DNA from 3 places in the Embleya sp. NPDC020630 genome. Region 2 is predicted to be linked to each of the others. Evidence: riboswitches for the same ligand, from Rfam matches in the RefSeq annotation. Region 2 holds a riboswitch; each other region holds the start of a gene.
The links. Region 2 has a riboswitch for cyclic di-AMP ahead of ACH4XV_RS25720 (transglycosylase family protein). Riboswitches for the same ligand answer to the same signal wherever they lie in the genome.

Region 1 (3,270 bases), on a different contig from region 2:
GCCGGAATCGTCCTACGCCCCGGGACTTCCACCCACCCGCCCCGCGCGTCCCCCACCCCCGGCCTGCCGCCCGCCCCGCGTCGGCCTCGCCCCCCCCGTGCCAGGCCCGCCCGGCCGCTCGCCGCGCCCGCCCCACCCCCGCGCCCGCGCGGCCCGCACGTGCGAACGGCGGGCATCCCCCGAAGGGGACGCCCGCCGTTCGGCGCGGGAGTGCGGTGGATCAGACGTTCACGCCGTGGCTGCGCAGCCACGTCATCGGGTTGACCGCGGAGCCGTAGTTCGGCGTGGTGCGGACCTCGAAGTGCAGGTGCGGGCCGGTGACGTTGCCGGTCGCGCCGGAGAGCGCGATCTTCTGGCCGGTCTGCACCTTCATCCCGGCCTTGACCGAGATCGAGGACAGGTGCGCGTACTGGGTGTACTTGCCGTCCGCGTGCCGGATCACGACCTCGTTGCCGTACGCGCCGCCCCAGCCGGCCGAGACGACCGTGCCGGAGGTGACCGCGCGCACCGTGGTGCCGGTCGAGACGGCGAAGTCCTGGCCGGTGTGGTGGCCGCTGGACCAGCGCGACCCGCCCGAGCCGAAGCTCGCGGTCAGGGTGGCGCCGGAGACCGGGGCGACATACGAACCGGAGGCCTGCTCGGAGCCCTTGGCCGAGGAGTCGGCCTTGGTGCTCTCGGACTTGACCGTGGTCTTCGGCGCGGCGGCCGGCTTGACCTCGGTCTTGGTCTCGGCCTTGGGCGTCTCCGCCTTCGGCGCCTCGGCCTTGGGGTCGGTCTTGGTTTCGGTCTTGGTCTCGGCGGCCGGCGCGGCCTTGCCGTCGACCGTGAGCTGCTGGCCCGGGAAGATCAGGTCCGGGTTCTCGCCGACCACGCTCTTGTTGGCCTCGTACAGCTTCGGCCAACCGCCTGGCACGTTCCGGGCGTTCGCGATCTGCGACAGCGTGTCGCCGGCGACCACGACGTAGGAGCCGCCCGTCGCGTCCGTCTTGGCGGTCGTCTCGGCCTTGGGCGCCTCGGTCTTGGGAGTCTCGTCCTTGGGCGCCTCGGTCTTCGGCGCCTCGCTCTTGACCTCGATCTTCGGCTTGGCGGTCTCGGTCTTCGGCGCCGGCTTGGCGCTCTCCGTCTTCGGGGCCGTCTTCGGCGCGGTCTTGCCGCCCGCCGAGCCCGTGTCGAGGTCCGGAGCGGCACCGCCGCGGGTCAGGCCCGCCTTGACCGAGCAGACCGGCCAGGCGCCGGGGCCCTGGCTCTTGAGCACCTTCTCGGCGATCGCGATCTGCTGGCTCTTGGTCGCCTGGTCGGCGCGCGCGGCGTACTGCGAGCCGCCGAACTCGTTCCAGGTGCTCTGGGTGAACTGGAGGCCGCCGTAGAAGCCATTACCGGTGTTGATCTTCCAGTTGCCCGTGCTCTCGCACTGGGCGACCTTGTCCCAGGTGCTCACGGACGCGGCCTGAGCCGTGCCCGCCCCGATGATCGGCATGGCGACGCCGACACCGGCGACGCCGGCCGCGGCGATCAGACGCGTGGTCCTGCTGGTGCTGCGACGGCGATGACGCCCGGTTCCGGACAGCATGGCTGGATCCTCTCCCACGCCTACGAGGTGAGCTGTCGGATTCGGGCCGGAGATCGATAGCCCGGTCACGTTCCGAAGAACGTGGCTTCACCCCAAGCCGTTCACGGCCGCCGACCGTCTCGATCGGTGCCGTGCGCGGCGGTTCACCTGTGGTTCCCCCGCTCCTGTCGTGTGGTGCTCGTCAGCCTCCCGAACGGCCGGCGACAGGATTCGGCGTACCGGCGATCGGGGTCCGTGTGGGATACGGACGGATCGAACGCTAAGCAGGCCCCGCCGAAGATCACAAGTCTGTGTCGGATAGAAGCCGATTATCCGTTTTGCGGTTGAGCGCAATGTAGATGATCCCTTACGGAAAGGACCGTAGTTGGCGTTCCGTGGTGGATTCGGCCGGATCGGGTGACAAAGAACCTTGATCAAGCCTCGTATGGATCACCCGGGAATGATCACCGAAACCCCGTTCGTCACAGGCGCATCGCGCGTCTCGGGTCCGGAATGGCGTCGTTACCCATCGCCGTACCCGTCTGCACCCGCAGCCGTAGTGATTCGGCCCACAGGACAAAAGCCCCAAGTCCGATTCATCCCGGCGCACTTCACTCCACGCACTCCCCGCGACGCCGACCGGGCAGCCGGCGTCGCATCGAGGCGTTCGGAGCACACGAAGGCGCTCGGGGTGATTCGGGAGCACAGGACGCGCGGCACACGTTCGGCCGGCCCGGCGCTCACCCCGTGGCGCGTCCCGCGCCCGTCTACCCGCGCCGCGCCTGCCACCCCGCCCACGCGCTCTCCACCATGTCGGAGACGTCCAGGCGGGCCTTCCAGCCCAGTTCGGCCGCGATGCGCTCGGCACTCGCGACCACCCGGGCCGGGTCGCCGGCGCGCCGGGGCAGCGTCTGGGGCGCGAACTCGCGCAAACCGGTGACCTCGCGGATGAGTTCCACCATCTCGCGGACCGAGGTACCCCGACTGCGGCCGACGTTGAGCACCAGGCGTGTGTCCGGGTCGGCGGCGAGCCGGCGGGCGGCGGCCACGTGCGCCTCGGCCAGGTCCACCACGTGGATGAAGTCGCGCACACAGGTGCCGTCGGGGGTGGCGTAGTCGTCCCCGTAGATCACCGGCGCCCGGTCGGCCGTCAACTTCTCCAGCACCATCGGCACGAGGTTGGACACGCCCGCGTCCGCGAGCTCCGGCGCGCCGGCGCCCGCGACGTTGAAGTAGCGCAGCGAGGCGTAGGAGATCCCGTGCGCCCGCGCGGTGGCCCGGATCAGCCACTCGCCGACCAGCTTGCTCTCGCCGTACGGGTTGATCGGCAGACACGGGGTGTCCTCGTCGACCAGGTCCACGTCGGGCATGCCGTAGACGGCGGCGCTGGAGGAGAACACGATCCGGGGCACCTCGGCCGCGACCATCGCCGCGAGCAGCGTGCGCAGGCCCTCCACGTTCTCCTCGTAGTAGTAGAGGGGACGCGCGACCGACTCGGGCACCTGCTTCTTGGCCGCGATGTGCACCACGCCGTCGACCCGGTGCGTCCGGAACGTCTCGTCGAGGAGTGCCCGATCCAGGACCGACCCGACGATCAGCGGCACCCCGTCGGGCACCCGCTTCCGCTCGCCCGAGGAGAAGTCGTCGACGACGACCACGTCCTCACCGGCCGCGAGCAACACTCGCACGACATGCGTCCCGATGTACCCGGCACCGCCGGT
Region 2 (3,270 bases):
TGCCCGAGCGCCGAGTGGCCGGCCGCCGGGTCAGGGTCACCCTCCAGGACTCCTGCCACCTGCGCAACGGCCTCGGCGTATGGCGCGAACCGCGCGAAGTCCTGTCCGCGGTGGCCGACTTCGTGGAAACCCCGGGGGCCGGCGACTGCTGCGGCGCGGCCGGCACCTACTCCCTCCTGCGCCCGATCGAATCCCGCCGCATCCTCGACCGCAAGCTGGACGCGATCGAGGCCAGTGGCGCCGACGTCGTGGTCGCGGTCAACCCCGGCTGCCTGCGCCAACTCCGCACCGGCCTGCGACGCCGCAAGTCGCGCGTACGCGCGGTACACCTCGCCGAATTCCTCACCGCACCCAACGGCGGCGCCCGGACGCCCTGACCATCACGGGCCCGACACCGGTGTCTCGGGCCGAGTTCGGCGTATGCGACTCCACACGGGGGGAGCCGCATACGCCGTACCCGACCCGAGACACCCACACCTATCCGGCTCGGCCGTGCCCTCCCGAGGCTCCGGCGAAGTGACAAGCGGCTCGGAGTGAAGGCGCCGGGACCACGGGCCCACAACCTCGCCGAGACGCGCCGTGTTTCGCTGACACCGGCTGCTTCGGCCGACTCGTCGGCGGTCATCGTGATCTCGGACTGACGGTCGCCGCTTCGCTCGGGGTGATCCTGTCGTGGGCGCTGATGCAGGTCGGCTTCGCGCAGATCTACCTCGTCATCGACGTCACCGGCGGGCACGGCGACCTTCGGTTCCCCGAGGGCACGACGCCGTCGTTCCTGAGTTTCGCGTACTTCTCCTTCACGCTCGCCACGTCGTTCGCGACCAGCGATGTCGAAGTCGTCGGTGTGCGGATGCGGCGGATCGTGCTCGTCCACACCGTCAGCGCCTACTTCTACAACGCCCTGGTGGTCGCCGTCGCGTTCCAGGTGCTTCAGGGGCTCGTCAGCCCGTGAGGCGCGGCCCGCGACGACATGCCACCCCGCGATGAGGGGGTGTACCCGAGCCGAGGTTCGATCACCGGCAGTCCATACAGGGCAAATCACCCGAATCGGTGCGAGTCAGGCCGAAAGCCTCCATCGCGCCACCCGGCCCGAAGGGGCCATCCCATCGAACGCCGGTTCCGCGACGCGCGCGCCCTCACCCTCGCCGCATCCCACGAATGGGCAGGTCGCCCCCCGTTTCGACCCGTTTTCCACCATCCCGAGACCGTCGTTTCCGGCAAATCCCGTGGCGCACGTCACATCCCGCGCACCGATTGTCAGGAACTCGCACGCACCGTAAACCGAGTTTCCGCGATTCTCACTCCCCGCGATTTCGTCCTTACTCGCCGCTGAAGGTCCCGGGCACAATGCGTGGACGCTTCGGGACTTTCGGTCCCGGAATTCCACCCTTCCGACCCGAATCTTCGGTTTCGGCGAAACATGATGTTTGGATCCGAGTCGGGTGTATGCGTAGCTTGGTGCTTCGCCGCACCGGTCCGGTGTTCGGCGGAATGTGTCTCCCGGTTCGCCGAATCCTGCCGCCGGAGAGGCCACGGTACGAAACCCGAAAGGCAGGAGCGGGGGAACCAAGTGGAATGCCGTCCCGGGCGTGCGCATGTCGCGGACGTTCGATAACGACGGCTTGGGGTGAAGCCGTGCCCGCCTCCTCGATACCCGAGGAGTCGACGCCGGCCGGGCGAGACTCTCCAGCCCGAATCCGACAGCTCACTTCGTAGGCGTGGGAGAAGGAAAAATCTTCGTGCAGTCGTTCATCACCCCTGCCCGCAAGCCCAAGAACGCGCGCCTCGCGCTCACCCTCGGCATGGCCGGCGCCATCGTCGCCGCCCCGCTGATCACCGGCTTCGCCACCTCCGCCACCGCCGCCCCGGTCTCCGTCTGGGACAAGGTCGCCATGGGCGAGAGCTCGGGCAACTGGCACATCAACACCGGCAACGGTTTCTACGGTGGCCTGCAGTTCACGCAGAGCACCTGGAACGAGTTCGGCGGTCAGCAGTACGCCCCGCGTGCGGACCTGGCCACCAAGGACCAGCAGATCGCCATCGCGGAGAAGGTCCTCGCCGTACAGGGCCCCGGCGCGTGGCCGAACACCTCGGGCCCCGCGGGCCTGACCCGTGGCGGCGCCGCTCCGGCCGTCTCCCCCAACGCCAAGTCGGGCTCGACCAAGGCCACCGTCAAGGTCGCCCCGAAGGTCGCCGAGAAGCCGGTCGAGTCCGCGCCGGCCCCGAAGGCCCCGAAGATCGAGGTCGTCCCGGCCGCCGAGACCACGGCCACGACCACCACCTACTCCGTGGTCAAGGGCGACACCCTGTCCAAGATCGCCGCGGCCAAGGACGTCGAGGGCGGCTGGCACAAGCTGTACGCCGACAACAAGTCCGTCATCGGCGGCAACCCGAACCTGATCCTGGTCGGCCAGAAGCTCTCGCTCGCCGGCAAGGCCGCGGCCGCCACGAAGACCGAGGCCAAGGTCGAGACCAAGACCGAGGCCCAGGTCGAGACCAAGACCGAGGCCAAGCCCTCCGTGTCGGTCAAGGTCGCGCCGAAGCCCGTGACCAAGGAGAAGGCCCCCGTCGTGGCCAAGGACTCCTCGGCCAAGGCCGGCAGCACCGCCGTCAACTCCTCCGGCTACGTCGCTCCGGTGAACGGCGCGCTGGGCACCGCGTTCGGCACCGGTGGCTCCATGTGGTCCAGCGGCAGCCACACCGGCCAGGACTTCGTGGTCGGCACCGGCACCTCGGTCAAGGCCATCACCTCGGGCACCGTGGTCAGCGCCGGCAACGGTGGTGCCTACGGCAACGAGGTCGTCATCAAGCACGCGGACGGCAAGTACTCGCAGTACGCCCACCTGTCCAGCATCGGCGTCCGCGCCGGCCAGACGGTGAGCACCGGTCAGCAGATCGGCCTCTCGGGCGCGACCGGCAACGTGACCGGCCCGCACCTGCACTTCGAGATCCGCACCACCCCGAACTACGGCAGCGGCATCAACCCCGTCACCTACCTGCGCGCGCACGGCGTCAACCTCTGATCCGAGCACAACCGGGAAGTTCCAGGGCCGGGCCCGTCGACCACGCGTCGACGGGCCCGGCCCTGTTCCATGCCCGCCGCGCGGACGATGCCGGCCGTGTGGGCACTGTTCGCCGGAGTGGCCGTATCCGCCGGGCACCGAGCGAGCGGCGCTTCCCCGGCGTCAGCCCCGCGCGGGGTAGCGCTTCGGCAGCGGCAGCCCCCGCGCCGCCATCAACTCCCGCAACCGGTCCGGATAATCGGTGATC
Region 3 (3,270 bases), on a different contig from region 2:
ATTGGCCGCGCTGGCGGACCTGTACAGCGGCCTGTTCTTCACGTCGTATCTCGGCCTGGAACACACGGTGCGCACCGGCGAGGACGCGTTCACCCGGGTGCACGGCCGGGAGTCGTTCGAGTATTTCGCCGAACACCCGGACGAAGCCCGGCTGTTCCGGGAGGCGATGGCGTTCGGCACGATCGTCTTCGATGCGGTGCCGGCCGCCCTGGACCTGCCGCCGGCCGCGACGGTGGTCGATGTCGGGGGCGGCGACGGGGAGTTGCTCCTACGCGTGTTGCGCGAGCACCCGACCGCGTGCGGGGTGCTCTTCGAGCGGGGGCATGTGGTCGACGCCGCCCGGGAGTTGCTCGCCGCATCGGTCGCCGAGGACCGGTGCGATCTGGTGGTCGGCGACTTCTTCACCGATCCGCTGCCCGGCGGCGGAGACGTGTACCTGCTGGCCCGGATCCTGCACGACTGGGCGGACGCCGAGTGCCTGGTCGTGTTGCGGGCGCTGGCCCGGGCGATGCCGGTCGACGCACGCCTGGCGATCGTCGAACGGCCGATCGTCGAGGCGGGCGGGTCGGTGTTGCCGCTGCGCTTCGACATCCAGATGATGACCAACGCCCGGGGCCGCGAGCGCACGGTGGCGGAGTATCGCGCGTTGCTGGCCGAGGGCGGCTTCGAACTGCTCGACCTGCGACCGCTGCCGCTGGACATGGCGGTACTCACCGCCCGACCGCGTCTTACGCAGGAGTAGGCACCCGGCGCACGTGCAGGAAGCGGGCGTGCAACGGTGCCGTGCTCCCGACCACGGTCGGGAGCACGGCACCGGCCACTGCTGTCACTGCTGTGCGATGCTCACCCGGGCGCCGCCGCGGCCGGGTCGCGCGATCAGTTCGGGCGGGTCGCGCCGGCGATCGGCATGGTGTTGATCGAGGCGATCTCCACCGGCTTGCGCGAGTTGGCGGCGTGCACCATCTTGCCGTCGCCGATGTAGATGCCGACGTGGCTGATGCCCGAGTAGAAGAACACCAGGTCGCCGGGCTGCAGGTTGGCGATCGACACGTGCGGGTCGGCGGCGAACTGGTCGTTGGTCACGCGCGGCAGCGAGATGCCCGCCGCCTTGTACGCGGCCTGGACCAGACCCGAGCAGTCGTACGCGTTCGGGCCGGTGGCGCCGTACACGTACGGCTTGCCGACCTGCGCCTTGGCGAAGGCGACGGCCTGGAGGGCCTTGCTCGACGCGTTCGAGGAACCGCCGGTGGGCGCCTGGTTGCCCTTCGAGCCGCCGGTGGCGGGCTTGGCGGCGGGCTTGGCCGCGACGTCGACCGACGGCTTGCTCGTCGGCTTCGGCGCGGTCTTGCCCGTGACCGTGGTCTTCGGCTGGACCTGGATGCTCGGCTTGGCCGGGGCCTCCGCCTTGGGCTGCGCGGGCGCCGAGCCGGTCAGCCGCAGGGTCTGGCCGATCTCGATCAGGTCCGGGCCGGACGGGAGCACGTCGCGGTTGAGCTGGTACAGGCTCTGCCAGCCGCCGGAGACCTTGTTGGTCAGCGCGAGCTGGGACAGCGTGTCACCGGCCTGGACCAGGTAGCGGGCCTTGTCCGCGGCGGTGGTGGCCGCGGGCGCGGCGACCTCGGCCTGGACCGGGGCACTGTCGACCGCGGCGGTCGGCGTGGCCGACAGCACGGCGGAGGCGCCGGTGGGGGCCTGGTCGGTGGTGGGGACCTGTGCGTGGGCCGCACCGGCGCCGGCGACCGGGATGACGGCTCCCATGCCGGCGATGCCCACCGCCGCGACGAAGCGGCGGACGTTGGCGGGGCGGGCGGCTCGGTGGCGAGCGTTTGCGGACAGCATGAAATGGGGTCCTCTCCTGTCGCCTACGAGGTGAGCTGTCGGATTCGGACTGGAGCAGCCCGGTCGCTTCACGCGACTTCACCCCTAGCCGTCACCGGAACGATCCCGGCCACGGCGATTCACCTGGTTCCCCCGCTCCCGTCGGATTCTTCGCTGTAGACATCCCGCTGCCGGCGACGGGATTCGGCGTACCGGCGGCAGGGTTCACCCGAAAGGTGAATCGGCGAGAAAGGTAGGCAATGCGATGGGGAGATCACAACCGAATCGCAGACTTTGCGCGGAGCGTAAAGGCGGAATAAAGGTGACATCTCGGCCGGCTTCGGTCGGAAGCACCCGCGATGACGAGGGCATATCTCGGAGAGTGGCGTGACGGAGCGGTAACGGAAAATAGTCGAGATCCGTCGCCGGCCACCGAAAATGAATTGCAACCCGAAGTCGGCTATATAATTTATGTCCGTTTTATCCATGCGGGCTACATCACATTCCGGGCATCGGGTCGGCCCGCACCCCGCACCCGCACCCCGGCAGAGGGGTTTCCACCGGACAAACGTGCGGGGAGCCGTCACTGTGGTGCGTACCGCCGCCGCGAGGACGCCCTGATCCGCCTGGCCGTCTTCGGTCCGGAAGCCCTCCCGGACCCGGCCCTGCGCACGGCCCTGATGCCGCCCCCGGCGCAGCCCACGCCGGGCTGACGCGGGGGCGGGGTGGAATCAAGCCGTGTGAACAAGATGTTCAACATGAGTCATGCGACATGATCCATTGACATCGATCCGTGCGTCTCGGCATGCTGTGACCATGTCTTCGACTGCGGACACGCCCGTGACCCCCGAATCCCACGACCCCTTCACCGCGCCCGACCCCGAGCAGGCGCGGGCCCGGCGCGTACACGCCTCCCTGTTCCGGATCGCTGAGCGGCACGCGGCCACCGACGAGCAGCGCGCGCGGCAGGTGAACCCGTACATGCTCGGCCCGCACGAGGCGATCCGGCTGGTGTCGTTCCTGCTCAGCGGTATCGCGCAGCCCGCCGACGGCGAGCCGGCGGTCGACCACGCCGACATCACCGCCGCGCTGAGCCTGATCCCGATGGCCAGGGGCGAGATGGACGACCTGGAGGCGGGGCTCCTCCGAATGGCCCGGGGGCGCGAGATGACCTGGCAGGAGATCGCCTTCGGTCTGGGCCTGGGCACCCCGCAGGCGGCCCGCCAGCGCTACGAACGCCTGCTCGGCCGCACCACCCCCGAGCCGGAGGACGACCCGGCCGCTCGGGCCTGAACGCGCGCGGGTCGGCTCGCAACACCCACCGGGTCAGCCCGCGAAGACCTCGACCAGGGACCAGATCGCCAGGCCGAGCATGCACACCCCGCCGATCCGCTGCACGGTCTGCAGCGGCATGCGCTTGGCGATGAACCGCCCGGCGAGCAGCGCCAGCGC

Region 1: it holds a riboswitch for cyclic di-AMP, as region 2 does, so the genes downstream of both, ACH4XV_RS36630 (transglycosylase family protein) here and ACH4XV_RS25720 (transglycosylase family protein) in region 2, are expected to answer to the same signal.
Region 3: it holds a riboswitch for cyclic di-AMP, as region 2 does, so the genes downstream of both, ACH4XV_RS34155 (NlpC/P60 family protein) here and ACH4XV_RS25720 (transglycosylase family protein) in region 2, are expected to answer to the same signal.

Annotation. Positions count from the first base shown of each region.
Region 1 is NZ_JBIRUB010000016.1:66,056-69,325, forward strand. Features, by position in the region: gene ACH4XV_RS36630 (transglycosylase family protein) at 221-1,570, opposite strand; cyclic di-AMP (ydaO/yuaA leader) riboswitch at 1,575-1,796, opposite strand; gene galE (UDP-glucose 4-epimerase GalE) at 2,317-3,270, opposite strand, start outside.
Region 2 is NZ_JBIRUB010000007.1:418,616-421,885, reverse strand. Features, by position in the region: gene ACH4XV_RS25730 ((Fe-S)-binding protein) at 1-377, shown strand, start outside; gene ACH4XV_RS25725 (DUF1345 domain-containing protein) at 638-952, shown strand; cyclic di-AMP (ydaO/yuaA leader) riboswitch at 1,497-1,734, shown strand; gene ACH4XV_RS25720 (transglycosylase family protein) at 1,803-3,023, shown strand; gene ACH4XV_RS25715 (glycerophosphodiester phosphodiesterase family protein) at 3,186-3,270, opposite strand, start outside.
Region 3 is NZ_JBIRUB010000013.1:126,812-130,081, forward strand. Features, by position in the region: gene ACH4XV_RS34150 (methyltransferase) at 1-742, shown strand, start outside; gene ACH4XV_RS34155 (NlpC/P60 family protein) at 877-1,839, opposite strand; cyclic di-AMP (ydaO/yuaA leader) riboswitch at 1,846-2,002, opposite strand; gene ACH4XV_RS34160 (DNA-binding protein) at 2,635-3,111, shown strand; gene ACH4XV_RS34165 (TMEM165/GDT1 family protein) at 3,145-3,270, opposite strand, start outside.